Regions from separate parts of the Streptomyces sp. NPDC058812 genome, predicted to be linked through region 1. Evidence: riboswitches for the same ligand, from Rfam matches in the RefSeq annotation. Region 1 holds a riboswitch; each other region holds the start of a gene.
What was found. Region 1 has a riboswitch for cobalamin ahead of ACFW48_RS28795 (FecCD family ABC transporter permease). Riboswitches for the same ligand answer to the same signal wherever they lie in the genome.

Region 1 (6,995 bases):
ACGTCTTCGCCCGTCGGCCGGCCCCGGCTTCGGCTTCGGCTTCGGCTTCGTCCGGTGATGTCGCAGAATCCGTTTCGTTCACAGCACACCCCTCCAGCCGTACGAGGCGCCCGCCACCGGGCGCCTCCTTCATGAGTTGCTATGCCCGGTCGAGGGGTTCACGGGACCCTGCGGCGTTGGCATGGAAGTCCAGCACCGGGGCACGCGGCTTCGAACCGCGTGCCCCACGTGGTTCGCTCGGCCTCGTTCGGCAACGGTCTGGTGGACACCGTGCCGGTGACCTACGTTGCCGCGTCCGCGAGCAGGCGCAGCGCCAACCGCTGCAGTTCGGGACTCGCGTTCTCGGGGCTGCCGGTGTCGAACGGCGGGTCGGGATCGTATTCCACGGCGAGTTGCATGGCCTGGCCCACCTGGTCGCCCGCCAGTCGCGCGGCAAGGTGCAGTCCCATGTCGATGCCGGCGGAGACCCCGGCGGCGGTCACGATCTTCCCGGCTTCCACGAAGCGCCCCGGGGTGTAGACCGCGCCCACCTCCGCCAGATAGGGGCGGGAGGCCCAGTAGGTGGTGGCGGGCAGGCCGTCCAGCAGACCGGCCGCACCGAGGATCAACGATCCGGTGCACACCGAAGTGGTCCATACCGTCCTACGGTGAATGCGACGTATCCAGTCGAGGACCACGGGATTGGCCATCGTCGCCGTGGTGCCGCGCTGTCCCCCGCCCGGCACCAGCAGGATCTCCGCGCGCGTCACGCTCTCCAGGGAACGCTCGGCCACCAAGCTCAGCTCGCCGGTGTCGGTACGGACTCGTCCCGCCCTCTCGGCCACGGTCGTCACCGTCACTCCCGGCACCCGGCACAGCACCTCGTACGGTCCGACCGCGTCGAGCGCGGTCAAGCCGTCGTACAGCAGTACGGCGACCCGCACCGCCCCCTCCCCCGCCGCGCCCTCCCGCGCCGCGGGTTCGGCCCGCGCCGACGACGCCCCACCGGCCGTCACCAGCCCCGCGCCAAGACCACCCGCCACCACTGTCCGCAGTAACCGGCGCCGATCACGGTCTGTCCCTGCCATGTCCGACTCCCTGTCCCGAGACGTGCCCCCCGGCGGGGCACCGACGAACAAGCAGTCGCCACGCGCCGCCACTGAGTTCCCGACAACGCGCACGCTCATTCTCCGGGAGCCGTCCCGTTCAGGAGCCGAGGCTGCTCAGGTCCGCCGCGAGTGAGCTGATGGCCATGGGGTTGCGCGGGCTCTCGACGAGGTCGACGTAGTCGAGAACGACGATCCGGTCGTTCTTGATGGCGGACACGTTCGCGAGCGGCTTGTAGGACTTGAGGAACTTCCGCTTCTGTTCCGCGGTGACGTCCCCGTAGTCGTTGATCACGATGACCTCGGGGTCGCGGTCGACGACCGTCTCCCAGCCCACGGTGGTCCAGCTGTCCTTGAGGTCCTTCATGATGTGGTCGCCGCCGGCCTTGGTGATGATGTCGTGGGGCCCCGCGTAGGCGCCGGACGTGAACGGTTTGTCCTCGCCGCTGTCGTAGAGGAACACTCGCGGCCGGTCGGCGCCCTTCGGAGCCTTCGCCTGTGCTCCGGCCACCTGCTCGCGGAACTTGGTGATGAGGGTTTCGGCCCTGTCCTCGACGTCGAACACCTTGCCCAGGTTCCGCAGGTCCGTGTACAGCGCGTCGAGCGGCGCCATCACGCCGCGGGCCTTGCCCTGTCCGTTGCGGCACGACTCGCTGAGCAGGTACGAGTCGATGCCCACGCGTCGCAGCGCGGCAGGCGTGAAACCCTCGCCTTCGTTGAAGCCGTAGTTCCAGCCCGCGAAGACCAGGTCGGCACGGGCGGCAAGCACCAGTTCCTTGTTGATCCGCTCCTTGGAGAGCCACTTGGCCTTCTGGTAGCCGTCCTTCCACGGCACCGTCGTGAGGTCGCCCTTGTCGTCGGGCATGACGTATCCGGCCATGTGGTCCTCGAGGCCGAGGGCGAACATGATCTCGGTGATTCCCACGTCGTTGGTGACCACGCGCCGCGGAGCCCTGTCGAACGTCTTCTTCTCGCCGCAGTTCTCGACCGTGACCGGGTAGTGGCTGCCGGACGACGCGGTGGCGCCGTCTCCCTTCCCCTCCTCCCGCGAGACGTCAGCCCCGCAGCCGGTGACGGCGAAGACCAGGGCGAGAGCGAGGGCGGCGGGGCGTGCGAGATGGGGCATGGAGGCGTGACTCCTTCGAGGACGGACCGGGGAAGGCGGACTACTGGGAGGGGAGACGGTCGAAGAGCAGCTGAACCGCGCCTGTCTCCGGGTGGGGGACACGGTGCGCCCGAACACCGAAGACGTCGGCCAGCAGGACGGGCGTGAGAACGTCGTGGGGATCGCCGGAAGCGACGATCCGCCCGCCGTCGATGACGTGGAGGAGATCGCAGTGGAGGGCGGCGAGGTTGAGGTCGTGCAGTGCCGTGAGCACGGTCAGCCCGCTGGCCCGTACCAGGGACAGAACCTCCAACTGCTGGGCGATGTCCAGGTGGTTGGTGGGCTCGTCCAGCACCAGTACCTGCGGCCGCTGAGCGAGTGCGCGGGCGATCAGGACCCGTTGCTTCTCACCGCCGGAGAGCGTGAGGAAGCCTCGGTGGGCCAGATGGCCGGCGCCGACTCCTTCCAGCGCGGCGGCACACGTCCGCCGGTCCTCGTCGGTCTCCCGGGCCACCGCCCCCTGGTGCGGCAGTCTGCCCATGGCCACGACCTCGGCCACCGTGAAGTCGAACTCCGCGACCGCTTCCTGCGGAAGGGCGGCGAGCCGGCGCGCGCTTTCGCGCGTGCTCATGGCCGCCAGGTCGTCACCGCCGAGACGTACCGCGCCGGCCGTGGGACGCAGGGCCCGGTAGACGCATCGCAACAGGGTCGACTTGCCGCTGCCGTTGGGCCCGACGAGTCCCACGACCTGCCCACTGCCCGCCCGCAGTGAGACGTCCTCCACCACGCGCGCCCCGGAGATCTCCACTGTGACGGTGTCGATGTCGACCCGCATCACACGCCTCCGAAGGTGTAGGTACGGCGGCGCATGAGCAGGACGAAGCAAGGCACGCCGATCGCGGCGGTCAGTACGCCCAGGGGCAGCTCGGCCGGGGCGAGCACCACGCGTGACAGGATGTCCACCCAGATCAGCAGCACGGCGCCGGCCGGCGGCGCCACGGCCAGCAGCCGGCGGTGGTCCGCCCCGACCAGCATCCGGGCGGCGTGCGGCACCATCAGGCCCACGAAGCCGATCGCACCGCTGACCGCGACCACGGCCCCGGTGACGGCGGCGGCGGTGAGGAAGAGTTCCTTGCGCAGCCGCCCGGGGTCCACACCCAGCGCGGCAGCCGTCTCGTCGCCCATGGCGAGGGCGTTCAGGCGCCGGGCCGACCAGCCGAGGTGGACGAGGCCGCCGAGCACCGCTCCCGCGGCGATCGGTACGGAGGACCAGCTCGCGCCGCCCAGGCTGCCGAGCAGCCACATCATCGCGGACCGGGCCGCTTCACCGTGCTCGGCGGCGAACACCATGAACGTCGTCACGGCCGAGAACCCGTAGTACAACGCGGTGCCGGTCAGCACCAGCCGGAGCGGCGTCAGCCCCCGCGGGGTCCGGGCGATCGCGTACACCAGCGTCATGGCGGCGAGCGCGGAGACGAACGCCGCCGTGGACAGCGCCCAGACACCGAGTGCGCCGAAGGCGCCGAAGATGAGCACGGCGTTGGCTCCGACGGCCGCGCCGGAGGAGATCCCGAGGACGAACGGGTCCGCGAGCGCGTTGCGGACCATGGCCTGCACGGCGACGCCCACGGATGCCAGACCGGCGCCGACGACCGCGGCGAGCACGGCGCGGGGGAAGCGGAGTTCCCACACGATGGTGTAGGAGGAGACCTCGTCCGGTGCTATGGCCCCACCGGTCAGGCCCGCCCAGAGGTAGTGCAGCGCCTCGCTCCACGAGAGCCCCGACGCCCCGATGCCAGCCCCGCAGGCCAGGGAGACGGGGAGCGCGACGCACAGGCCGGTCACGAGCAGGGGCAACGACACACGCTGAGGTCGCGGGGGCCCGCCGCTCGTACGGTGGTGCGGTACGACGGGTGTTCGGTCGCGGAGCGTGGCCACAGGCGGATCGCTTTCGCCTCGGGCCGTGCACCTGCGTGTTCGAAGGAGCGGGCCCGGGCGCTGGGCGCCGTGCGCAGCACCTCTCGCAGTCCACGGCGATTGACAGGAGCTTCACCACCGCGGGTAATCGGGCTTGCGGAACCCTGTGCGGGACTCCGCCTACCGTTGCGGGTCAGCGCCGGACTTCGACCGGACTTCCCCCGCGAGGCGCTTGCAGCTTAGCGCCTCGCCCACGCCTGCTCTCCATGGGGAAGGTACAGGGCGCGTGCCGCCCGGTTCGAACATCGCGCGGAGGGCTGGGTCCTGCGGGCGTGGCCGCCCCGCGAAGGAGGCGGGGGGCGGCCACACGGCACGCAGGCGGGGTCAGCCGCGCCAGGTGTCGTTGAGGGTGACCCTGGTGGAGGTGACGGTCGCGGTGCGGTTGGCGCCGCTTTCCCAGGTCACGTTTCCTGCCTCGTCCTTGCGGATGTACTTGTACTCGAAGGACGTGCCCTCGGGGAGTTCCACGTCCAGTTTCCACACCGGATAGGCGGCCGGGTCGAGCTTGAGGGCGCTGCCCGGGTTCCAGTCGCCCAGTTCCGGCCTGTTGCCGGTCACGTAGATGTTCTGGCCCAGGTCGGTGGAGGCGTTGACGGCGAAGGACACGCCGGAGGTCACCGGGTCGGGAGCGGTGCCACCGTCGCAGTTCCGGGCGTTGACGTGCAGGGCCACGGCCGTGTGGGCGCCGAGGGTGGCGGTGAACCGGCCGGATCCGTCGACGGTGACACCCTTGCCGGCCTGGACGTCGCAGTAGTCACCGGCGGGCAGCGACGTCTGGAACGTGCGGGTCAGCGAGGAGCCCTCGTGGTTGATGGCGACGTACGCCTTGGAGCCGCGCCCGAAGGCGATCTGGTCGCCGCCGTTGTCCCACCAGTCGGTCACCGACTGGCCGCGGGCGGCGTTGCGGAAGCCGACCATGGAGGAGATCTCACGCCAGGCGTGCTGGCACTTCCAGCCGTCGCTGTGGCAGGCGTTCACCTGGCCGCCGTTCGGCGGGCCCGCGTCGCGGTCGGTGAACTCGTAGCCGGAGTGGACGTCGGGGCTGCCGTACGGCCAGGCCAGCATGAAGACGTGTGCCAGCGTGTAGTCGGCACCGTCCTTGTGGCTGAGGGTCTCGCCGTTGCGTTCGGTGTCGTGGTTGGCGACGAAGACGTTGGACTTGTCCGAGGGCATGTGGCCCCAGGCTTCGCCGAAGTTCTTCAGGTACGCGAGGTTCTCGCTGTTGAAGACGCGCTTGAGGTCGCGCCCGTAGCGGAACTCCTGCACGTCCCCGCTGCCGAGGTACTCGGTCGGGGAGACGGCCTCGCCGGCGCCGTGGATGGCCTCGTGCTTCCAGTACACGTTCGGGTCGCTGAGGCGGGACTTGATGTCGGCCAGGTCACCGGCGGCCATGTGCTTGGCCGCGTCGATCCGGAAGCCGTCGACGCCGAGTGACAGCAGGTCGTTGAGGTAGCCGGCGATCCTGCCCCGGACGTAGTCCTCGCCGGTGTCCAGGTCCGCGAGCCCGACCAGCTCGCACTCCTGGACGTTGAAGCGGTCGCGGTAGTCGTTGATCTGCGCGGTGCAGTTGTCGAAGTCGGGCGCCGAGTAGCTGCCCGGATAGTTGTACTTGGTGTACGACGAGCCGCCGGTTCCGGTGCCGTTCCCGGCCGACATGTGGTTGATGACCGAGTCGGCGACGACCTTCACACCCGCCGCGTGACACGTGTCGACCATGCTCTTGAACTGTCCGCGGTCACCGAGGCGGCCCGCGATCCTGTAGCTGACCGGCTGGTAGGAGGTCCACCACTGTCCGCCCTGGATGTGCTCCTGCGGCGGGGAGACCTGGACGAAGCCGTAGCCGGCCGGGCCGAGGGTGTCGGTGCACGCCTTGGCGACCGAGCTGAACTTCCATTCGAACATCACCGCGGTGACGTCCCTGTCGCCGGGCGGGGAAGCCTGCGCCGGTACCGCGGTGGTGAGGAGGCCGCCGGCCACGCCGGCGGTGAGTGCGAGTGCCGCGGCGGTGCCTCTTCGCGCTCTGCTGGTGCTCCCGTGCATGGAGTCTCCCGTGTGAGGATGCGGGTGTCCTGGATGCCGATCGATGGCTGACTGGGGAGTCGGCACGCTCTTGCAATACATTGCTGCAAGATGACTGCAAGGTGTTGCGGTCGTGACCGTAAAGGCACTGTTCGGTACTGGTCAAGCCTTCGGACGAGGCCGACTCCAGGATGTGACGTGGCGTCATTTCTGCAACTTTCTGCTTCTTCTTGCAGCACGGGAACGTTCGCGCTTGCCTCACCGGAACCCGATCCACCTGGTGCGGCGTCCTGACGAGCAAGGACGAGTGGACGGGAACGATGGTCGAACGAACGGAAGCGCGCGGCAGGTCGGCCTGGGCGCGGGGGCGAGTGCTCGCCGGGGCGGCGGTGCTGACGGCCGCCCTGCTGATGCTCCACGGGGTGGTCCCCAACGCGGTGGGCGGGCTGGGCAGTCTGCTGGAATCGTTCCTGCCGTGGCTCGGCCTGGTGATCGTGGTGCTGCTCCCGCTCGCGCTGCTGCGCCGTTCGGCCGTCGCGCTGGTGGCGCTGCTCCTGCCGCTGGCGGCCTGGACGTATCTCTTCGGCGGGCTGCTCCTGCCCGCGCCGGAGCCCGACGCCGCCGACCTGGTCGTGGTGCAGCACAACGTCAGCGACGAGAACACCGACCCCGCGGGCACGGCCCGTGCGCTGACCGATGCCGGGCCCGACCTCATCGCACTCCAGGAGCTGGTGCCGCCGGCACTCGACGTGTACGAGAAGACCCTCGCCCCGGACTACCCGTACCGGACGGTTCAGGGCACGGTCGGA
Region 2 (6,995 bases), on a different contig from region 1:
GCGCGTCCGTGTCCGCGTGCTGTTCGATCAGGTCGCCGAGCCGGTCGAGCTGCTCCTCGCGCAGCGCGGCGAAGGTGGTGTCGGGGGCCGGTACGAAACGGCGGCCCGCGGCGGCGGCCACCTCGCGCAGGAACGCCCGCCGGAAGCCGTCCGACTCCAGGGAACCGTGCCAGTGCGTGCCCCAGGTCTGGCCGACCCGGCAGCCGTCCAAGAAGGGGGCGCCGCCCGTCACTTCGGCGACCCCGTGGTGGATCTCGTATCCCTCGACGCGCTCGCCGAGGGCCTCGCCCACCGGCCGGGTGAGGGTCTTCTCGCGGGCGAACCGCACCCGCACGGGCAGCAGCCCGAGTCCGTCGACGTGCCCGGCGCGCGACTCGACCTCGTCCTCGATGTGCTCGCCGAGGAGCTGGAACCCGCCGCAGACACCGAGCACGGGCCGGCCGTCGGCGACCCTGCGCGCGATGGCGTCCGCGAGCCCGCGCTCCCGCAGCCACTGAAGCGCCCGGACCGTCCCGCGCGTTCCCGGCACGATGACGAGATCGGCGTCGGCCAGCTCCTCCGGCCGGTCCACGAACCGGACCACGACACCGGGTTCGGCGGCGAGCGCGTCCACGTCCGTGAAGTTGGACATCAACGGGACGGCGCAGACGGCGACCCGCAGCACGTCCTCGCCGACCGGCGGCGCGACGACGGACTCCCGCACGGTCCCCCGCAGGGAGACACGCAGCCCGTCCTCCTCGTCGATGCCGAGCCCGTGCTGGAAGGGCAGCACGCCGTACGTGCGCCGCCCGGTGAGCCCGTGCAGCATCTCCAGCCCCGGTTCCAGCAGCGACACGTCACCGCGGAACTTGTTGACGAGGAACCCGGCGACCAGTGCCTGGTCCTCGGGCGCGAGCAGCGCCACCGTCCCGAAGAACGAGGCGAAGACCCCGCCCCGGTCGATGTCGCCCACCACCAGCACGGGCAGCCCGGCGCCCCGGGCGATCCCCATGTTCACGATGTCGGTCCGGCGCAGGTTGATCTCGGCCGGACTGCCCGCCCCCTCACAGATCACCGCGTCATACGTGCCCCGCAGCTCGGCCAGACAGTCGAGCACCGTGCCGAGCAACCGCTGCTGCCGCCCGCCGTGGTAGCCGCGGGCGCTCATCTCGCCGACCGGCTTGCCGAGCAGCACGACCTGGCTGCTGCGCTCGCCGCCCGGCTTGAGCAGCACCGGGTTCATCAGCGCGGTCGGCTCCACGCGGCACGCCTGGGCCTGCATGGCCTGCGCCCGCCCGATCTCGGCGCCCTCGCGGGTGACGAAGGAGTTGAGCGACATGTTCTGCGCCTTGAAGGGCGCGACCTTGACGCCCTGCCGCACCAGCCAGCGGCAGATCCCGGCGGTGACGACGCTCTTGCCGGCGTCGGAGGTGGTGCCGGCGACGAGGAGGCCACCGTTCATGACGTACGTCCCTTCTCGAGGAGGCGACCGCTCATGGCGTACGTCCCTTCCTGACGTCCCCGCGCGCGAGCAGCCGCGCGCCCGCGCACACGCCGAGCGCCAGCCAGCCCACGCGCCGGGAGAGCCGGACGGCCCGGTCGATGTCGCCGGAACCGGCCCGGACGGCGCGTCCCGCCGCCCCGTTGAGGACGGGCCGGTGCTCCACCCGCCCGCCGTAGGAGAGCGTTCCGCCGAGCCGGACGCCCAGGGCGCCCGCGAACGACGCCTCCACGGGACCGGCGTTGGGGCTCGGGTGCTGTGCGGCGTCGGCGCGCCAGGCCCGTACGGCGCCGCGCGGATCGCCGCCGGCCACGGTGGTCAGTACGGCGGTCAGACGGGCCCCCGGCCAGCCCGCGAGGTCGTCGAGGCGGGCCGAGGCCCAGCCGTACCGCCGGAACCTGGGGGACTTGTGGCCGACCATGGCGTCCAGGGTGTTCACGGCCCGGAAGCCGAGCAGCCCCGGCACCCCGCCCACGGCGCCCCACACCAGGGCGCCGACGACGGCGTCCGAGGTGTTCTCGGCGACGGACTCCACGACGGCCCGGGCGATCCCGTCGGCGTCCAGCGCATGGGGGTCCCGGCCGCACAGGTGCGGCAGCCGTGCGCGGGCCGCCGCGACGTCGCCGGCCTCCAGGGCACGGCCGATCGCACGGGCCTCGCGGGCGAGCGAGGTGCCGCCGACGACGGCCCAGGTGGCGGCGCCGGTCAGTGCGACGGAGGCGGCGGGGGAGCGGCGTACGGCGCGGGCGGCGGCCAGCCCGAGGGCGGCGGCGCCACCGGCGCACACGGCGGTGTGCAGCGCGCCCCAGCCCCGGTGGTCCCGCCACAGCACCCGTTCCACGGCACCGGCGGCACGGCCGAACGCGGCGACCGGGTGTCCGCGGCGCGGGTCGCCGAGGAGGAGGTCACCGAGAAGGCCGGCGGCGGCGCCGTACGCGAAGACGCGTTCGGCGCGCACGGCTCAACCGGCCGCGGGGTGGGAGAGCGTGTCGCTGGTGTGCCCGGAACCGGTGTACCCGGGACCGCTGTGCCTGGAACGGCAGCCGCGCATGGCGATATGTCCTCACTCAGGGTGTCCGCGCCCTGGTTAGAAGAGACCGGCGGTGAGAGTTCCTGGCTCCCGGGGCTGTACCCCGGTCACAGTGGCGGGACCGCGCCGGATTCGCACCGGGCTTCCTCTCCTGCCGCCGTATTGGCTCCGGCAGTCCACCACGGCCCGCGAACACCCGTCAACCTGGCGTTGACCTGCGACGGGGGAGTGTGCGAAGGCCCACACGCGGGCGGTGCGCCCCGGCGCGCGAGGAACGCGAGAAGAGGCGGGGCGCGGGACGGCCGTTGTCCGTCCCGCGCCCCGCCTCGAAGGGGGATGTGCGCGGTGTCCGCGCGCGGTCGCTCAGGCGACGATCAGATAGATGCCGTACGCCACCGCGGCCGCGCAGGCCGCGAAGCAGGCGTACGCGCCGGTGACCGCTAGGGCGGCGGAGCCGCCCTGTTCGGCCGCCCGCTCCTGGCGGGAGAGGCCGACGATGCCGAGGGTGAACAGGCCCACCAGGGCCACGGTGGCCACGAGGCTGACCCCGAAGACGGAGCCGAGAGCTGCCCAGTCGATGCTCATGGAGGTTCGCTTTCCTTCGTACCCGGGCGGGGGTTCAGACGGAGGTGGTGGCCGGGGGGGCCTTGGAGTCGGACGCGGACCCCGGGGCGCCGGCCGCGGCCAGGTCCTCGGTCACGCCCGCCGGGGGCGGGGACACGGCGGCCATCGCCGTGGTCACCACACCGGCCTGCTCGGGCTCGTCGATGACGTTGGTGTGGTCGACGACCTCGCGCCGGGAGAGCTTCCAGATGGCGGCGCTGGAGGCGACCAGGAAGACCGCGACGAGCGCGGTGCCCCAGTCACCCAGGCCGCAGACCCACTCGGCGATCGCGGCGACCAGGGCCGCGGCCGGCAGGGTCAGACCCCAGGCGACGAACATCCGGGTGGCCGTGGACCAGCGCACCACGCCGCCCTTGCGGCCGAGGCCCGCGCCCATCACCGCGCCGGAGACCGAGTGCGTGGTGGACAGGGAGAAGCCGAGGTGGGAGGAGGCCAGGATGACCGTCGCGGCGCTGGTCTGGGCGGCGAAGCCCTGCTGCGGCTGGAGGTCGGTCAGGCCCTTGCCCATGGTGCGGATGATGCGCCAGCCGCCGAGGTAGGTGCCGAGCGCGATGGCGATACCGGCGGACAGGATCACCCACATGGGCGGGTCGGAGTCGGGGGCGAGGGCGCCGCCGGCGACCAGGGCGAGGGTGATGATGCCCATCGTCTTCTGGGCGTCGTTGGTGCCGTGGGCCAGCGAGACCAGCCCGGCGGAGGCGATCTGCCCGGCGCGGTAACCCTTGGCAGCGGCCTTTCCGTCGGCCTTGCGGCCGAGCCTGTACGTCAGCCGTGCGCCGAGCAGCGCCGCGACGCCCGCGACGAGCGGAGCGGCGATCGCCGGGATCAGCACCTTGGTGACGAGCGCGTCGCCGTTGACCGCGCCGATGCCCGCCGAAGCGACCGCGGCACCGATCAGGCCGCCCATGAGGGCGTGCGAGGAGCTGGACGGGAGCCCGACCAGCCAGGTCAGCAGGTTCCAGAGGATCGCGCCGACCAGTGCGGCGAAGATGACCTCGGGACGGATGCCGGTCTCGTCGACGAGACCCTTGGAGATCGTGTTGGCGACCTCCACCGAGAGGAAGGCGCCGACAAGGTTGAGGACGGCGGACATCGCCACCGCCACCTTGGGCTTGAGCGCACCGGTCGAAATGGTCGTTGCCATCGCGTTCGCGGTGTCGTGGAAACCGTTCGTGAAATCGAACGCGAGTGCGGTTACTACCACAATCGCGAGGATCAGCGAGAAGCTTTCCATTTACCCAGGCAATCGTTCGAGGTCATTGGCTGGACGAACGTAGGTAACCAGAGTGAACGGAAGATGAACTGGGCAGGGCGTCACGGTGACCGGAACCGGCGCCGCCGCATCCCTCTGTGTGCCCGGTCCGATGCTCTCCGGAGACGTGCCTGGCAGGATCGCCGCGAGGCCGGTCGGCGGTGGTTCGTGAGGGGCGCGTAAGTGCCCGAGGGGAGACGGTGACTGTGACGTATTCGCGGGTCGGAGGGGTGGGCGCGGACGAGGAACGGGCCAGGGAGGCAGCCTGGGAGGCCCTCGTCGCGACAGCCCGGCGAACGGTGGCGGACGGCCTGGTCGTCGGCACCTCCGGCAACGTCTCGGTGCGCGTGGGCGACACGGTGCTGGTCACCCCTTCGGGTGTGCCGTACGACCGTCTGGCCCCGGCCGACGCCACCGGCGTCGACCTCTACGGCCGGCAGGTGCTCGGCAGGCTCGTGCCCACCAGCGAACTGCCCATGCACCTCGCCGTGTACCGCGCCACCGACGCCCGGGCCGTCGTCCACACCCACGCCGTGCACGCGACGGCGGTCTCGCTCCTCGTCCCCGAGCTCCCGCCGGTCCACTACATGACCGCCGCGCTCGGCGGCCCCGTCCGGGTCGCCCCCTACGCGGCCTACGGCACCGACGAACTGGCCCGCCACATGCTCGACGCCCTCACCGACCGCACCGGCTGCCTCCTCCGGAACCACGGCACGATCACCTACGGCACCTCCCTCGACCAGGCCTACGACCGCACGGCCCAGCTGGAGTGGATGTGTCACCTCTGGCTGACGGCCTCCTCGGTACCGGGCCGCACACCGTCACTGCTGACGGACGACCAGCTGACGGAGGTGACGGAACGGCTCCGGGGGTACGGGCAACGGGGCTGACGAACGGTTGCCCGCCGGGGCCGCGGACGTCCGGCGACGGGCGCGGGGCCCGGGCCTGCGGGCCCTCGGGACGCCGACGAAACGGCCGGTCGTCGGCGCGTCCGGCCGGGGGGGGGGGGCTGGTGCTGGGGCGGCTCGGGGCGGGGGAGAGGTGCGGTGGGTCGGGAGCGTGTTCGGTGGCCGGCGTGGGTTCTGCCCCTCGGCCCCCTCGCCCCCTCGCGCCTCGCCCCTCGGGCCTTCGGGCGGCCGACTGGACGGTCGGCCGCCGACGCGTCCGTCGAGCCGAGAGAGGGTGGTGCGGCGGCTCGGGAGCGCGGGCACGGAGCGCGGGCAGCGCGGCGAGGGCGTCCGGTGGAGGGCGTGGGCCACCCCGGACGCCCCGGCCGATCGGGTCGCCGGTCGCCGGCGCGATGGGCGGCAGCCGGCCCTTCCTGGCGTGGGGGCACCCCCTGGGCACCCGGCGTGCCGCGCCGCAATCCCTGGGCACCCGCCGCGCCGCGCCGCGAGCCCTGGGCACCCGGCGTGCCGCGCCGCAATCCCTGGGCACCCGCCGCGCCGCGCCGCGAGCCCCGGGCACCCGGCGTGCTGCGCCGCGAGCCCTGGGCACCCGGCGTGCCGCGCCGCAATCCCTGGGCACCCGCCGCGCCGCGCCGCGAGCCCCGGGCACCCGGCGTGCCGCGCCGCGAACCCCGGGCACCCGGCGTGCCGCGCCGCGAACCCCGGGCACCCGCCGTGCCGCGCCGCCGACACCCCCTGCGGCGGAACCCGCCGGCGGCGAAGCGCGTACCGCGCTGCTTCGGGGGTACCGGCAGCGGGACCGACACATGGCTCCGGGCCCGACCGGGCGATCGGCGGGGGCTCGTCACTCCCCACCGCCCGCCCACTGGCCGCCCGAGGACTCCACCAGGAGACTGGCCCCATGCGCACTGTGACAGCAACGGCCGCCGCCGTCACCGCGGCCCTGGCGGCCGGCGCAGCGAGCGTCGCCGCCGGCCGGCTCGCCAGCGACGCCGCGCTCAAGGCGCCTCCCGGCCGGCCCCTGCCCACCGAACCCCGGCTCACCGTGCACGGCACCGCCGCCGGGCAGATCACCCTCACCCGGGATCTGGCCGCGCTGCGCCCCGGCCGGTACGGCCTCGCCGGCGACGGCTCGCACGCGGTGGTCGGCCCGGTCCTCGGCACGGCCGAGCACGGCGCCGACACCGTCGTCCGCCGCCTCGAACGCGTCACACACGGCACCCTCGCGGCCGGCGACCGGGCGTGGTTCACCCCGAACCTGTACGTCGGAAACCCGGGCACCGCCCTCGACCTCGAGTACTCCGACGTCGAGGTCCCCGGCGAACTCGGCCCCCTCCCGGCCTGGTTCCTTCCCGGCTCCCGCCCGACCTGGATCATCGCCGTGCACGGCCTGGGGGCCACCCGCGAACACGCCATGAACTTCATGGCCCCGCTGTGCCGCCGGCACGTCCCGGTGCTCGCCCTCGCCTACCGCGGCGACGTCGGAGCCCCGCCCTCGCCGGACGGCCTGCACCACTTCGGCGAGACCGAGTGGCGCGACCTGGACGCGGCCGTCCGCTACGCCCTCGACCACGGCGCCCGCCAGGTCGTCCTGCTCGGCTGGTCCACCGGCGCCACCATGGCCCTGCGCACGGCCGCGCTCTCCGGCGTACGCGAGCGCGTCGCGGGGCTCGTGCTGGACTCCCCGGTGCTCAGCTGGGA
Region 3 (6,995 bases), on a different contig from region 1:
CCCCGCGGCCTCGGCCCTGCGGTACGCCGCGTCGAACTCCTCGCCCCACAGGTCGACCAGCTCGGGCACGTCGGCGGGCGAGAACAGCGACCACTGTCCGTCGGCGTCCACCCGGCGCATGAACTCGTCCGGCACCCAGTGGGCAAGGTTCAGGTTGTGCGTGCGGCGGGCGTCCTCACCGGTGTTGTCCCGCAGCTCCAGGAACTCCTCGATGTCCGCGTGCCAGGTCTCCAGGTAGACCGCCGCCGCGCCCTTGCGCCGGCCGCCCTGGTTCACGGCGGCGACCGAGGCGTCCAGCGTCTTCAGGAACGGGACGATGCCGTTGGAGTGCCCGTTGGTGCCGCGGATCAGCGAACCCCGGGCGCGGACGCGGGAGTAGGCGATGCCGATGCCGCCGGCGTGCTTGGAGAGGTTGGCGACCTGGTGGTAGCGGTCGTAGATGGAGTCCAGCTCGTCCTTGGGGGAGTCCAGGAGGTAGCAGGACGACATCTGGGCGTGCCGGGTGCCGGAGTTGAACAGGGTGGGGGAGGAGGGCAGGTAGTCGAGGCGGCTCATCAGCCCGTACAGCGCGGCCACCTCGTCGAGCGAGCGCGTGGTGTCGTCCTCGGCGAGTCCGGCGGCCACCCGCAGCATGAAGTACTGGGGCGTCTCGACGACCTTGCGGGTGATCGGGTGCCGGAGCAGGTAGCGGCTGTACACGGTACGCAGGCCGAAGTAGCCGAAGCGGTCGTCGGCGGCCGGGTCGACCAGCGCGTCCAGGCGGTCCGCGTGCAGCCGGACGAACTCGGCGGTGCGGTCGGCGATCAGGCCCTCGCGGTGTCCGGTGGCGACCGACCCGGTGAACGAGGTGACGCCCTGCGAGGCGGCCTCGGCACGGATGCCGATGGTCAGCAGTCGGGCGGCCAGCCTGGAGTAGACCGGGTCCTCCGAGATGAGCCCGGCCGCCGCCTCCGTGGCCAGCTCCCGCAGCTCGGACTCGTCCGCACGGGCGGACCGGCCGCGCAGTGCGGCGGCGGCGACCCGGCCCGGGTCGGCGTCGGGGAGGTCGGCGGTCAGCTCGGTCAGGGTCCGCAGCAACGCGGCGCCGGGGCCGTCGGGCTCCTCGGTCACCGGGGTCGCTGAAGTCGTCGCCGGGGTCGCTGAAACCGGGTCGGCTGGCGCGATGGTCACGTGGGGCACTCCCTCGCTCGGCACGGGGCCTGGGGGAGGAGGGCAGGGGCAGCTCACGAGCGCACGCGGCGTCGCGTCCACCGGCCCACTCCACGAGGCCCGGACGTCAGGCACCCGGACCGGGACGGTACGGGCGCACTGTCGGCAGGTCCTCGGACTGGACATGCGTGTGCACACGTGCGGAGACGCGCGGATACACACAAGTACACCGTTGCGGGACAGTTCCGGATTCGCACCGGATTCCCCTGCGGCGACAGCGAGCACGAGCATACATCTTGTGCCGGGTTCGGCGAGCACCCCCAGATGTTGTGTCGCGGAGGGGTCGTCGAGGGGTGGCGCTGGTGTCAGAGCGTCAGTTCGTAGGTGAGGAGCGTGATGTCGTCGAGCTCCGGCAGCGGGTTCCAGTCGCGGTCGGGCGTGCGGGTGAAGCCCATCCGTTCGTAGAGGCGGTGGGCGGTGCGCATGGCGCGCTGGGTGGACAGTACGACGCGCGCGCAGCCCTCGACGGCGCGGGACCGGTCGACGCAGGTCCGCACGAGGGCCTCGCCCACCCCGCGTCCGCGTGCCTCGCGGGCGACGGCGAGCATCCGTATCTCGGCCTCGCCGGGCCGGGCGATGTCGGCCATGGGGCCGCCGGACGGCACGAAGGTCACGCCGCCGAGCACCCGGCCGTCCGCCGCGGCGACCAGCACCTCGGCGGCCGCCGCACGCTTGGCGACGTTCATCAGCTCGCCGAGGTACGCGTCGCTCTCCCCGAAGTCGAGGAGGCCGTCGCGCAGCTAGGGGGTGTCGTTTGGATCCTGCCGGGGTCGCGGGGTCTGGCACGCACATCTGCGGCGTTGTCGTCGGTTGCCAGGGCTCCGCCCTGTCGCCCTCCTCCGCCTTGCAGCTGCACGCACCAGACCCCGCTCGGCTCCGCTGCAAGGCACCGTTGCCTGGAGTCGGCCTGATCCAAACGACACCCCCTGGGCCTGCGCGGCGATCTCACCAAGGGCGTCGTACTCGTCCGTCGCCGCCTGCCGGGTCACGAAGTCCATGCAGCCGAGTGTGCCCGACGGGTACGACAACGGGCCGCCGGATTCTCCGACGGCCCGCCGCGTTGTCGGGGTCAGTGCGAGGTGCCCGCCGTGGCCGGCGGCAGCTCCACCTCGACGCCGGGGTCGCCCGCGTCCGCCGTGTAGTCGGCGGGCTTGGTCTCGTCGACGCCGTCGGGGGCCTTGAGGGCCCTCATGACGAAGGTCAGGACCACGGTGACCAGGACGTTCAGCACGAAGGCGGTGAGGCCGATGTAGCCGATCTCGCCGATGCCCGGGATCTCCTTGGAGGAGCCGCCGAAGTGCTTCTGCGTCGGCGAGGCGACACCGTACGCGGCGACCGTGCCGTAGACCATGCCGACCGCCCAGCCGCCGAGCAGCGCCCAGCGGTGGAACCAGCGGGTGAACAGGCCGCCGACCAGGGCCGGGAAGGTCTGCAGGATCCAGATGCCGCCGAGCAGCTGGAAGTTGATCGCGACCGTCTTGTCCATGCCCAGGACGAAGACCAGCGCGCCCACCTTCACCATGAGGGACACCAGCTTGGAGACCTTGGTCTCCTGGGCCGGGGTGGCGTCCGGCTTGATGAAGTCCTTGTAGATGTTGCGGGTGAAGAGGTTCGCGGCCGCGATCGACATGATCGCCGCCGGGACCAGGGCGCCGATGCCGATCGCCGCGAAGGCCACGCCGGCGAACCAGTCCGGGAACATGTTCTCGAACAGCTGCGGGATCGCCAGCTGCCCGTTCTCCACCTTCACCCCCGCCGCGATCGCCATGAAGCCCAGCAGCGCGAGCAGGCCGAGCATCAGCGAGTACAGCGGCAGGATCGTGGTGTTGCGCCGGATCACCTCACGGCTGCGCGAGGAAAGCGTCGCGGTGATCGAGTGCGGGTACATGAAGAGCGCGAGCGCCGAGCCGAGCGCCAGGGTGGCGTACGTCCACTGGCCGCCGTGGTCCGGCACCAGTCCGCCCTTGCCCGACTCGCTGAACTTGTCGCCCGCCGCGGCGAAGATGTCGTCGAAGCCGCCGAGCTTGATCGGGATGTAGATGATCGCCACCGCGATCACGATGTAGATCAGCGTGTCCTTCACGAACGCGATCAGTGCGGGCGCGCGCAGCCCCGACGAGTAGGTGTACGCCGCCAGCACGCCGAAGGCGATCAGCAGAGGCAGGTCCTTGATGAACCAGTTGGTGTCCTCGCCGCCGCCGACGCCCATCACGTCCAGCACGGCCTGGATGCCGACCAGTTGGAGCGCGATGTACGGCATCGTGGCGAGGATGCCTGTCACGGCGACGGCGAGCGACAGCCCCTTGGAGCCGAAGCGGCCGCGTACGAAGTCCGAGGTCGTCACGTACCCGTGCTTGTGGGAGACCGACCACAGCCGCGGCAGGAAGGTGAAGATCAGCGGGTAGACCAGGATCGTGTAGGGCACCGCGAAGAAGCCGGCCGCGCCCGCCGCGTAGATCGCCGCCGGGACGGCGACGAAGGTGTACGCGGTGTACAGGTCGCCGCCCAGCAGGAACCAGGTGACCCAGGTGCCGAACGAGCGGCCGCCGAGGCCCCACTCGTCGAGGCTCTGGTCGTTCGCGGCCCGGCGCCAGCGGGCGGCCAGGAAGCCCATGGCGGTGACGAGGACGAAGAAGAAGATGAAGACGGCGAGTGCGACGCCGTTCACGCCGTCGTTCACTTGGCCCCGCCTTCCCGGCGGGCGCGCTGGTCACGCTGCCACAGCTTGTAGGCGATCACCGTGAGCACCGTGGAGACGATCACCCACGCCATCTGGTACCAGTAGAAGAACGGGATGCCGATGAAGGCCGGGTCCGTCTTCGCGTACGAGCCGACCCACAGCATGGCGACGAACGGCGCGACAAGGCAGAGGCCGATGACGACGCGCACCGGCGTCACCGTCGGCCCTCTGCTCACTTCTGGGGCTTGTGACATGCGGTGGCTCCGTCCCCTCGCTGATCACCTCGTGCAGTGCGCACGAAATGTAGGTGACGGTGTCGAGACAGCGGAAGACCTCGTCCGTATATCGGTCCTCAACTGCAACTTCATGGTCACGCGTGCGGGGATTTGCCTGAAACGCCCTGCGGCCGGCGTCAGTCCTGGGGCCGCTTCAGCCGGGCCACGAACTTGTAGCGGTCGCCCCGGTACACCGAGCGCACCCACTCCACCGGCTGGCCCGTCCGGTCCTGCGAGTGCCGGGAGAGCATCAGCATGGGCAGGCCGACGTCGGTGCCGAGCAGGCCGGCCTCGCGCGGGGTGGCCAGGGAGGTCTCGATGGTCTCCTCGGCCTCGGCGAGATGGACGTCGTACACCTCGGCGAGCGCGGTGTAGAGGGACGTGTACTTCACCAGGGAGCGGCGCAGCGCCGGGAAGCGCTTGGCGCTGAGGTGGGTGGTCTCGATGGCCATCGGCTCGCCGTTGGCCATGCGCAGCCGCTCGATGCGCAGCACCCGCCCGCCGGCCGTGATGTCCAGCAGCCCGGCGAGCCGGTCGTCGGCGGTGATGTAGCCGATGTCCAGCAGCTGAGAGGTGGGTTCGAGACCCTGTGCCCGCATGTCCTCGGTGTACGAGGTGAGTTGCAGCGCCTGCGACACCTTGGGCTTGGCGACGAAGGTGCCCTTGCCCTGGATGCGCTCCAGGCGGCCCTCGACGACCAGCTCCTGCAGGGCCTGGCGCACGGTCGTGCGCGAGGTGTCGAACTCCGCGGCCAGCGTGCGCTCCGGCGGGACCGGGGTACCCGGCGCCTGGGTCCGGGTCATGTCGAGCAGATGCTTCTTCAGACGGTAGTACTTGGGCACGCGCGCGGTACGGACGGTCGCCCCACCCTCGTTCTCCGCACTGCTGACGTCGGTGCTCATGCTCTGCCTTCCGGCTCCGGGTGCCGAAGCGACCGCTATCCCTGTCGGCCACGGCTCACATCGTGGCACGGCTTCGTGCCGGGTTGGACCCGCACGCTCCGTGATCCCTTCTGTATACCTCCGGGGCCCTCGTTGGTCTAGTCCACAGCGCCGACCGGCGTCGCTGGTACGCGCGTTCGGAACGGTACCGGCACGTCATTCGGTGGGCGGTGGTACACCCGGCCCCGGTCCGTCCGATCTGTCGCTTGCGCAATGAAAGGTCCCTGCATATCTCGGTCGCATCACGGACGCGAGGAGCCCGGTTGAACACCCTTGACAGCCCTATTGGTCTGGGCCAAGCTCCCCGTACTGGTCTACACCATTGGTCCAGGTCCCGGCCCCATGGGCGGTCCGCGTCGACGAGCAACCGCGGGGAGGCAGGGGGGTTGTGTGGCATCCCTGAGGAGGGTTGGCGTGAAGCGCAAGCTGATAGCCGCGATCGGTATCGCGGGCATGATGGTCTCGATCGCGGCGTGCGGGGGCGACAGCGGCGACGACGGCAAGAAGGCCGGGGCGGACGGTTACGCCGGCGAGACGCTCACCGTGTGGGTGATGGACGGTTCCTCGCCCGACGACTGGCAGGCGGAGCTCGCCAAGGAGTTCGAGGCGAAGACCAAGGCCAAGGTCAAGTTCGAGATCCAGACGTGGAACGGTATTCAGCAGAAGCTGACCACCGCGCTCTCCGAGGAGAACCCCCCCGACGTCTTCGAGGTCGGCAACACCCACACCCCGGCGTACGCCAAGACCGGCGGCCTCGCGGACCTCAGCGACCTCAAGGCCGAGATCGGCAAGGACTGGACCGAGTCCATCAACGAGTCCTCCGTCTTCGAGGGCAAGCAGTACGCGGCGCCGTGGTTCGTGGTCAACCGCGTGGTCGTCTACAACAAGAAGGTGTGGGCGGACGCGGGCATCAAGGAAACGCCCAAGACCCGCGACGAGTTCTACAACGCCCTCAAGACGATCGGTGAGAAGACCGACGCCGAGCCGATCTACCTGCCGGGCCAGAACTGGTACCACTTCGTCGGCCTGGCGATCGGCGAGGGCGCCGAACTGGTCAAGAAGGACGGCGACAAGTACGTCTCCAACCTCGAAGACCCGAAGATCGCCGCCGCGATGGATACCTACAAGAAGTTCCAGTCCCTGTCCAAGGCGCCCCAGGACAAGGACGAGGCCACCCCGCAGCAGGGCGAGGTCTTCGCCAAGGGCAACGTCGGCTCCTTCATCGGCATGGGCTGGGAAGCCGCCACCGCGATCAAGGCCAACCCGAAGATCGAGAAGGACATCGGCTACTTCACCATCCCGGGTGAGACCGCCGCCAAGCCCGAGGGCGTCTTCCTCGGCGGCTCCAACCTCGCCGTCGCCGCGGGCAGCAAGAAGCAGGAGCTCGCCAAGGAGTTCCTGAAGATCGCGCTGTCCGACAAGTTCGAGGGCCAGCTGGCCAAGGCCAACGGTGTCACCCCGAACAAGGAGTCGCTGGTCAGCAACCTGGAGGGCAACCCCGCCGCCGAGGCCGGCTCGCCGGCCGTCGCCTCCGGTGGCACCACGCCGCTGATCCCGGAGTGGGCCGCGGTCGAGAACGCGCCCAACCCGATCAAGACCTACATGACCGCCGTGCTGAAGGGGAAGTCCCCGGCCGAGGCGGCCAAGCAGGTCGAGGAAGAGTTCAACAAGCGCCTGTCGCAGCAGCAGTAGCACCGGGTGGGCCGGGGCGGGGTGGCCGGAGACGGCTCCCGCCCCGGCGACCGTACGCGAGTCGACGTACGCAGGCCCTCTCGTAGGCCGAGAAGAGAGATCGCGAGCATGACCGTGCAGACCGAACGGCCGCCCTCCGGCCCGGCGGACGTCCGCAAGGCGGACGACGAGGGCAGCGGCGGGCCGAAGCAGAGAGCC
Region 4 (6,995 bases), on a different contig from region 1:
GCTGTCCCTGCTGGTCGCGGTCTTCCCGAAGGGGGAGCGGGTCCGCGCCATCACGGCCTGGACCGCCACCTCCGGCCTCGCCATCGCCGTCGGCCCGCTGGTCGCCGGGTGGCTCCTGGAGGACCACGCCTGGGGCTCCACCTTCCTGGTCAACGTCCCCATCGCGGTCGCCGCCGTTGTGGGCGCGCTGATCCTCGTACCGCCGTCCAAGGCGGCCGGCATGGGCCGGATCGACTACGTCGGCGGCCTGCTCTCCATCGTCTCCGTCGGCAGCCTGGTCTACGCGTCCATCGAGGGCCCGCACTTCGGCTGGGGCGCCGGCCCGGTCGCCGCGGCCGTCGCCGCGGGCCTCGGCCTGGTGGCCTTCGTGTGGTGGGAGCTGCGCCACCCGCACCCCATGCTGGACGTGCGCAGGTTCCTGCTGCGGCCCTTCAGCGGCTCGATGCTGGCGGTGCTGTTCTTCTTCTTCGGCACCTACGGCGCCATCTACTACGCCACGCAGTTCCTGCAGTTCGTGCTCGGCTACGGGGCCCTGGAGACCGGCGTGCGCCTGCTGCCGCTGGCCGGGGCCGTGTTCGTCGGCGCCGCGGCGACCGGGAAGCTGACCCCGAAGCTGGGCGTGAAGGCGATGGTGGGGTCCGGCATGGTGATCGGCACCGTCGGCGTCTTCCTCCTGGTCCTCATCGAGAAGGACTCGACGTACGCCGACTTCCTGGCCCCGATGCTGCTGCTCGGCCTCGCGATCGGGCTGAGCGTGTCCCCGGCCACCGACACCATCATGGGCTCCTTCCCGGAGAGCGAGCTGGGCGTCGGCGGCGGCGCCAACGACACCGCGCTGGAACTCGGCGGCTCGCTCGGCATCGCCGTGCTGGGCTCCCTGCTCGGCACCGCCTACCGGGACGAACTCGCCGACCTGGTGGGCAACCGGCTCCCGGCCGCCGCGCTGGACACCGCCCAGGACTCCGTGGGCGGCGGGCTGGCCGTCGCCGAGCGCCTCGCGACGGACCCCGCCGCCGGACCCCAGCAGGCGCAGGCCCTGGCCGACGCCGTGAACCAGTCCTTCGCCCACGGCGTCGCCACGACCAGCCTCGTCGGCGGGATCATCATGGCCGCCGGCACCCTGATCGTCCTCGCCGTCCTCCCCGGCCGCCGCGGTACCCGGCAGCAGCCCGAGGAGAAGACGGCCGAGGCGGCCCGGAGCGCGGAGTACAGCGACTCGGCGCGCTGAGTCCGAGCCGCCCGCCCGGCACCCCGGCCCCCACCGTCAGTCGGTCAGGGCGGCCAGCTCCTCCGCAGTACGGGGGCCCGCCGCCGAGTCCGTCAACAGGCCCTGCGCGCGCAGCAGCCGGGCCGCCGCGACGCCCCACGGCAGACGCAGCCCGGCCTGCCGCAGCAGCTCGGCGCGGGCCAGCGTCGGGGCCGTCGGACCGGTGTGCACGCCGGCCGGGGTGAGCAGGGCGGCGTCGTCGGACCAGCGCAGGGCGAGGTCCACGTCGTGGGTGGCCATCACCACGGTGGTGCCGCCCGCGCGGAGCCGGTCCAGGGTGGCGAGCAGCCGCTCCTGGCCGTCCGGATCGAGCCCGGCGGTCGGCTCGTCGAGGATCAGCACCCGGGGTCGCATCGCGACGGCCCCGGCGATCGCGGTCCGCTTGCGCTGCCCGTAGGAGAGCAGGTGGGTGGGCCGGTCGGCGAGTGCGGCGATGTCCAGCGCGGCGAGCGACTCCTCGACCCGGGAGCGGACCTCCGCGTCGGACAGGCCCAGGTTCAGCGGCCCGAAGGACACGTCCTGCGACACCGACGCCGCGAACAGCTGGTCGTCCGGGTCCTGCACCACCAGTTGCACCGTGGTCCGCAGCCGGGTCAGCCCCTTGCGGTCGTACGTCACCGGCTCCCCGTCGACCGCCAACGTCCCCGCGTGCGGCCTGAGTCCGCCGCTGAGCAGCCGCATCAGCGTGGTCTTGCCGCTGCCGTTGCGGCCCAGCAGCGCGAGCGCACGCCCCTCGCGCACCGCGAAATCCAGGCCGGTGAGCACGGCCGGGCCCTCCTCGTACGCGAAGGACGCGCCCCGCAGGGCGACCAGTGCCGGTGACTCCGTCAACTCGCTCACGACAGCGGCCTTTCCAGTACGAGGGTGAGGGCGACCAGCGCCGCCAGCAGCGCGACGCTCGCCGCCGTGAAGGGCGCGGAGACGCGGGCCTCGGGCACCAGGACGCGCAGGGTGCCGTCGTAGCCGCGCCCGGCGAGACCCGACTGGAGCCGCGCCGCCCGGTCGAAGGCCCGCACGAACGCCGTGGCGCCGAGCCCGCCGAGCGACCGCCAGGCGGCGGCCCGGGTGGTGTGGCCCAGCCGCGCGGCCTGCGCCTCCCGCACCCGGCGCACGGAGTCCAGCAGCAGGAAGCTCATGCGGTACGTCACCAGCGCCACGTCGACCACCGGCGCGGGCACCCCGGCCCGCACCAGGCGGGGCAGCAGGTCGGACATCGGCGTGGTGAACGCGAAGAGCAGCACCCCGAGGGAGGCCGCCGAGGTGCGCAGCAGCAGCTCACCGGCGCGCGCCGGGCCGCCGTCCGCCGCTGTCAGGAACCCGTCCGGGCCCCCGACCTGCACCAGGAGCGGCAGCGCCCCGGTCACGCAGAAGCCCAACGGCACGCGGTACGCCCGCCACAGCCGGCGCCCGGGCACACCCGCCGGGCCGAGCAGCACGGCGAGCGCCGTCACCAGCACCAGCGCCGCGCCGGGCCACGGCGGCAGCGAGATCGCGAGGACGGTCAGCCCCAGCCCGAGCACGGCCTTGTCCACGGGATGGCGGCGGCGCCAGCGACTGCTGTGCGCCGCCGCGTCGATCGGCAGCACTCAGTCCCCTTCGGGAGCGTCCCGCAGTGCCGCCGCCGTCCGCTCCTCGCCCTGCCGCCGGCCCCGGCGCAGCCCGAAGTAGTAGGCCAGCACACCCGCGCCGATCGCGGCCTGCACGGCGAACAGCGCCGACTCGATCTCCCCGGACGGCGGCTCGTACAGCGGCGAGAACCACGGCTCGTAATCCGGCTCGATCTCCGTGATCGCCGTCTCCGCCTCGGCGTCGGCACCGGCGAACGGCTCCTCCTTGTGGTCGCCGAGCCCCAGCACCAGCGGTAGCACCGCGAGCGCGGCCACGGCGAGCAGCAGCAGGGCGTTGATCTTCGCGTTGCGGCTCATCGGGCCACCGCCTGCCTCTCCGTCCGGGTCCCCGTCAACAGCACGCCCAGTCGGGTGAGTTCGCCCTTGCTGGACTGCACCAGCAGCCGCATCACGATGACCGTGAGCAGGCCCTCGCTCACCGCGAGCGGGATCTGCGTGACGGCGAAGATGGACCCGAACTTGCCGAGCGCGCCCAGGAACCCGCTGCTCGGGTCCGGGAACGCCAGCGCCAGCTGCACACTGGTGACGCAGTAGGTCGACAGGTCGGCGACGAACGCCCCGAAGAAGACCGTGACCATCAGCGGCACGTCGTAGCGGCGCAGCAGCCGGTAGACGCCGTACCCGGCCCAGGGGCCCACGATCGCCATCGAGAAGACGTTGGCGCCGAGCGTGGTCAGCCCGCCGTGCGCCAGCAGCAGCGCCTGGAAGAGCAGGGTGATGGTGCCCAGCACCGCCATGATCGGCGGACGGAAGAGAATGGCACCCAGACCGGTTCCGGTCGGGTGCGAGCAACTGCCGGTGACGGACGGCAGTTTCAGGGCCGACAGAACGAACGTGAAGGCTCCGGAGGCGCCGAGGAGCAAGGTGCTCTCCGGGTGCTCCCTGACCTCACGGGTGAGTGACCGTACTCCGTGGACGACGAACGGCGCGGACGCGACACCCCAGGCGATCGCGTGCGCCGGTGGCAGAAAGCCCTCGGCTATGTGCATGGCTCAGCAGACCCTCTCCAGCACCTCGTGGATGGACGACGCGCCTTGGCCGGTCTCCTGGCTTACGGGTACCACCGCCCGCGCTCCGCCTTCCCGGATCGCTACGATCCAGTGGCTGCCCGCGAGGGCCGGAGCCGGACTTCCCGATTCACAGTGGCGAGGGCCGCACCGGCATCACACCGGATTTCCCGTTCACCAAGGCGTGGCGACAGTAGTGCTCCCACCGGGGTGGTGACAAGCGGGCCTCCGGGCCGGCCGGTCCGGCGAACAGGCCTCGGTGCTGCGGAAACAGCCGCCGGCACCGCGCCTTCGTCCGCCGTCAGCCGGGCCGGTCCCGTTCGGTCCGCCGGACCACCATGTCGCGTGCCCGTGTGGTCAGCGCGGTCGCGGCGGCGGTGAGGAACACGAAGCTGTAGGCGATCTGCAGAACGGTCACGACCCGGGCGGCCTGGCCCCGCGGTGTGATGTCCCCGTAGCCGACGGTGGCGAGCGTGACCACGGTGAAGTACAGCGCGTCGACGCGGGTGCGCAGGCCGGTGAACTCGCCCGGCTGCTTGGCGAGGGCGTAGTACGTGGCCGAGAAGACGTGTACGGACAGGATGATCAGCAGGGGGATGACCACACCGGGCCGGGTCTCCGGGCGGTCGACGAGGACATGACGGATCTGGCGGAGCAGCATCGCGGCCACGAAGGTCAGCACCAGGGCGAACAGCAGCCAGCTCAGTACGGGACGCCGCGGGCCCAGGTGGTCGAGGGGGAGGAGGAAGTAGGCCGCGACCGTGCCCGCCGCGATGCCGGCCCGCGCGAGCCAGGGCCGGGCCGTGCGCCAGGCGGCACGCGGTCGGGCGCCGCCCGTCCCCGTGGTGGTGGCCCGGCGCTCCGTCACCGTGCCGTCTCCGGCGCCGCTTCCGGCGGTTCCGCTTCCGCTCCCGGTTCTGATCGGCGTACCAGTTGGGTGACGGCGAAGGCGACCACCGACGCGGTGACGATCAGCGGCATCTGGTCGTACGCGTCCCCGCCCACCAGCAGCACCGCCAGCACCGCGCTGGCCAGCGGCAGCCCGGTCACCGCGGCCGCCGCGGCGGAGACGCCGAGGGCGAGGGCCGGGGTCGCGCCGAAGCCGGGCAGGCCGGAGCAGGCCATGGCCGTCGCCGTGCCCAGTAGTACGGCCGGGAAGATCGGGCCGCCGCGCAGACTGCCCAGCGCGATGCCCCAGGCCAGCCCCTTGCAGGCGACGAGCGCGACCAGCGCGCCCACGGACCAGGCGTGCGGGTGCGCGGCGAGCTGGGCGAGGGTCGCCTGACCGGACAGCGCCGCCTCCGCCGGGGAACGGCCGGTGATCAGGGCGTACGCGGCGAGGCAGACGCCGACCGCCGTGGCGCAGGCGACGGTGCGCAGGGCCGTGCGGTGCCGCGTCCAGGAGACGGTCCGGTGGCCCAGCTCGCGGGCCAGCGTGATCAGCACCGCGATCAGCGCCGCCGTCGGGACGCCCCACAGGAAGTCGCCCGCGTCCGGGTTGGCGCCCGGCGGCACGTCGTGCAGGGCCAGCGCGCCGATCTTCAGGCCGGTCCACTGACCGAACCCCGTGAAGACCAGGGCGCCCGCCGCGCTGGCCAGCAGACAGGGCAGCAGCAGGGCGACCAGCTGGGCGCCACCGAGCCCCGCCCCCTCGATGAGCAGGACGGCCGCGGCCACCGGCCCACCGAGGATGGTGGAGATCGCGGCGGTGGAGCCGGCCGTGGCCAGGATCGCGCTCGCCCTCGGGTCCCCCGCGGCCCCCGCCCGCCGCACCGCCAGCAGGGCGAGCCCGCTGCCGACGGCCATCAGCGGTGCCTCGGGGCCCAGCACCACGCCGAGCGGCAGCGTGGCGAGCGCCGCCAGGACGGCGCCCGGCAGCGCGCGGGGGCCGACGGGCGCGCCGCCCAGCCCGTTCACCGGCAGATGGCCGCCGCCGCCCGGCATCCGGGTCACGATCGGCGCCAGGACCAGCCCGGCGAGCACCAGCGCGGGCAGCGGCCACCACCAGGGCGGGGCGTCGTACCCGGCGGCCTCGGGCAGCGACGTCCACACCCAGTGCTGGAACTGGTGCTGGAGACCGACGAAGAAGAAGCAGGCCAGCGCGATGGGAACGCCCAGCAGTACGCACAGCAGCAGCAGCCGCGGATAGCCAGGGCTGAGCAGGGTGCGCCGCAGTGACTGCTCGGCCCGGGCCGGCACCGCGTTCGCCGGCCCGGGCTGAGTCGTCACGGGCCCTCCTGGTCCGACGGTCCGTCGCGCGCGTTCGCATGTGCGCTTCAGTAAACGCGAGGCGGGGGAGGGCCGCACGCGCACGCTTCCGTTCCGGGGACCGGGCAGCGCGGCACGCGGTCGAACCCGGTTCACCCGTGCGGCGGACCCGTCTGGCCGCGGGGGTCGGGTGGCCGCAGGCTCGGAGTGACCTGTCGGCGCCCCGGGGCGCCGGTGGGGGCAGGCCCGTACGGGGGACAACGGAAAGGACTCCGCTCATGAGCCAGCACGCCGCACCTTCTCCCGGCAGGCCGACGCACGGCGCCGGGGCCCCGCGGCCGGCGGACCGCACCAGCGGCTGGGTGACCGGCGGCGTCGTCTTCGCGGGCGTACTGATGTTGCTGAACGGCGCTCTCGCCGTCCTGCAGGGCATCGCGGCCATCGCCGAGGACGACGTCTACGCCCGCGTCGGCAGCTACGTCTACGAGTTCAGCCTCACCGGCTGGGGCATCATCCACGTCATCCTGGGCGCGGTCGTGCTCGTCACCGGCTTCGGCCTGCTCAAGGGCATGGCCTGGGCGCGCTTCGCGGGCATCTTCCTGGCCTCGCTGAGCCTGGTCGCCCAGTTCCTCTTCCTGCCGTACGCACCCGTCTGGGCCGTGATCATGATGGCGATCGACGTGTTCGTGATCTGGGCGCTGGCCAGCCGGCAGGACCAGGCTGCCTGAACCCTCGCGGCCGGGTGCCCGCTCCCCGGCGTGTGCGGGCTCAGCGGCGGTGCAGGCCTCGCGCCAGTGCCGCCGCCGCGCCGGCGGCGGCCAGTCCCGTGCCCGCGAGGGCCAGGGCCTTGGCCCGGCGCCCCGGGGCCACCGGCCGGGCGCCCGG

Region 2: another riboswitch for cobalamin. It lies ahead of ACFW48_RS31590 (cobalamin biosynthesis protein); the one in region 1 lies ahead of ACFW48_RS28795 (FecCD family ABC transporter permease).
Region 3: another riboswitch for cobalamin. It lies ahead of ACFW48_RS20670 (ribonucleoside-diphosphate reductase subunit alpha); the one in region 1 lies ahead of ACFW48_RS28795 (FecCD family ABC transporter permease).
Region 4: another riboswitch for cobalamin. It lies ahead of ACFW48_RS22170 (energy-coupling factor ABC transporter permease); the one in region 1 lies ahead of ACFW48_RS28795 (FecCD family ABC transporter permease).

The regions. Positions count from the first base shown of each region.
Region 1 is NZ_JBHYOB010000017.1:1,122-8,116, reverse strand. Features, by position in the region: gene ACFW48_RS28810 (DJ-1/PfpI family protein) at 282-1,067, opposite strand; gene ACFW48_RS28805 (ABC transporter substrate-binding protein) at 1,186-2,211, opposite strand; gene ACFW48_RS28800 (ABC transporter ATP-binding protein) at 2,252-3,025, opposite strand; gene ACFW48_RS28795 (FecCD family ABC transporter permease) at 3,025-4,128, opposite strand; cobalamin riboswitch at 4,229-4,381, opposite strand; gene ACFW48_RS28790 (carbohydrate-binding module family 20 domain-containing protein) at 4,492-6,207, opposite strand; gene ACFW48_RS28785 (endonuclease/exonuclease/phosphatase family protein) at 6,507-6,995, shown strand, end outside.
Region 2 is NZ_JBHYOB010000020.1:101,633-108,627, forward strand. Features, by position in the region: gene ACFW48_RS31585 (cobyric acid synthase) at 1-1,441, opposite strand, end outside; gene ACFW48_RS31590 (cobalamin biosynthesis protein) at 1,473-2,438, opposite strand; cobalamin riboswitch at 2,567-2,707, opposite strand; gene ACFW48_RS31595 (hypothetical protein) at 2,874-3,095, opposite strand; gene ACFW48_RS31600 (anion permease) at 3,130-4,368, opposite strand; gene ACFW48_RS31605 (class II aldolase/adducin family protein) at 4,593-5,276, shown strand; gene ACFW48_RS31610 (alpha/beta hydrolase family protein) at 6,196-6,995, shown strand, end outside.
Region 3 is NZ_JBHYOB010000009.1:209,550-216,544, forward strand. Features, by position in the region: gene ACFW48_RS20670 (ribonucleoside-diphosphate reductase subunit alpha) at 1-1,170, opposite strand, end outside; cobalamin riboswitch at 1,296-1,457, opposite strand; partial or broken gene ACFW48_RS20675 (GNAT family N-acetyltransferase) at 1,515-1,949, opposite strand; gene mctP (monocarboxylate uptake permease MctP) at 2,279-3,889, opposite strand; gene ACFW48_RS20685 (DUF3311 domain-containing protein) at 3,886-4,143, opposite strand; gene ACFW48_RS20690 (GntR family transcriptional regulator) at 4,302-5,066, opposite strand; gene ACFW48_RS20695 (extracellular solute-binding protein) at 5,520-6,797, shown strand; gene ACFW48_RS20700 (carbohydrate ABC transporter permease) at 6,906-6,995, shown strand, end outside.
Region 4 is NZ_JBHYOB010000010.1:142,403-149,397, forward strand. Features, by position in the region: gene ACFW48_RS22150 (MFS transporter) at 1-1,228, shown strand, start outside; gene ACFW48_RS22155 (ATP-binding cassette domain-containing protein) at 1,265-2,098, opposite strand; gene cbiQ (cobalt ECF transporter T component CbiQ) at 2,104-2,853, opposite strand; gene ACFW48_RS22165 (energy-coupling factor ABC transporter substrate-binding protein) at 2,854-3,192, opposite strand; gene ACFW48_RS22170 (energy-coupling factor ABC transporter permease) at 3,189-3,884, opposite strand; cobalamin riboswitch at 3,914-4,099, opposite strand; gene ACFW48_RS22175 (potassium channel family protein) at 4,204-4,677, opposite strand; gene ACFW48_RS22180 (chloride channel protein) at 4,767-6,131, opposite strand; gene ACFW48_RS22185 (hypothetical protein) at 6,389-6,838, shown strand; gene ACFW48_RS22190 (FAD-binding and (Fe-S)-binding domain-containing protein) at 6,879-6,995, opposite strand, start outside.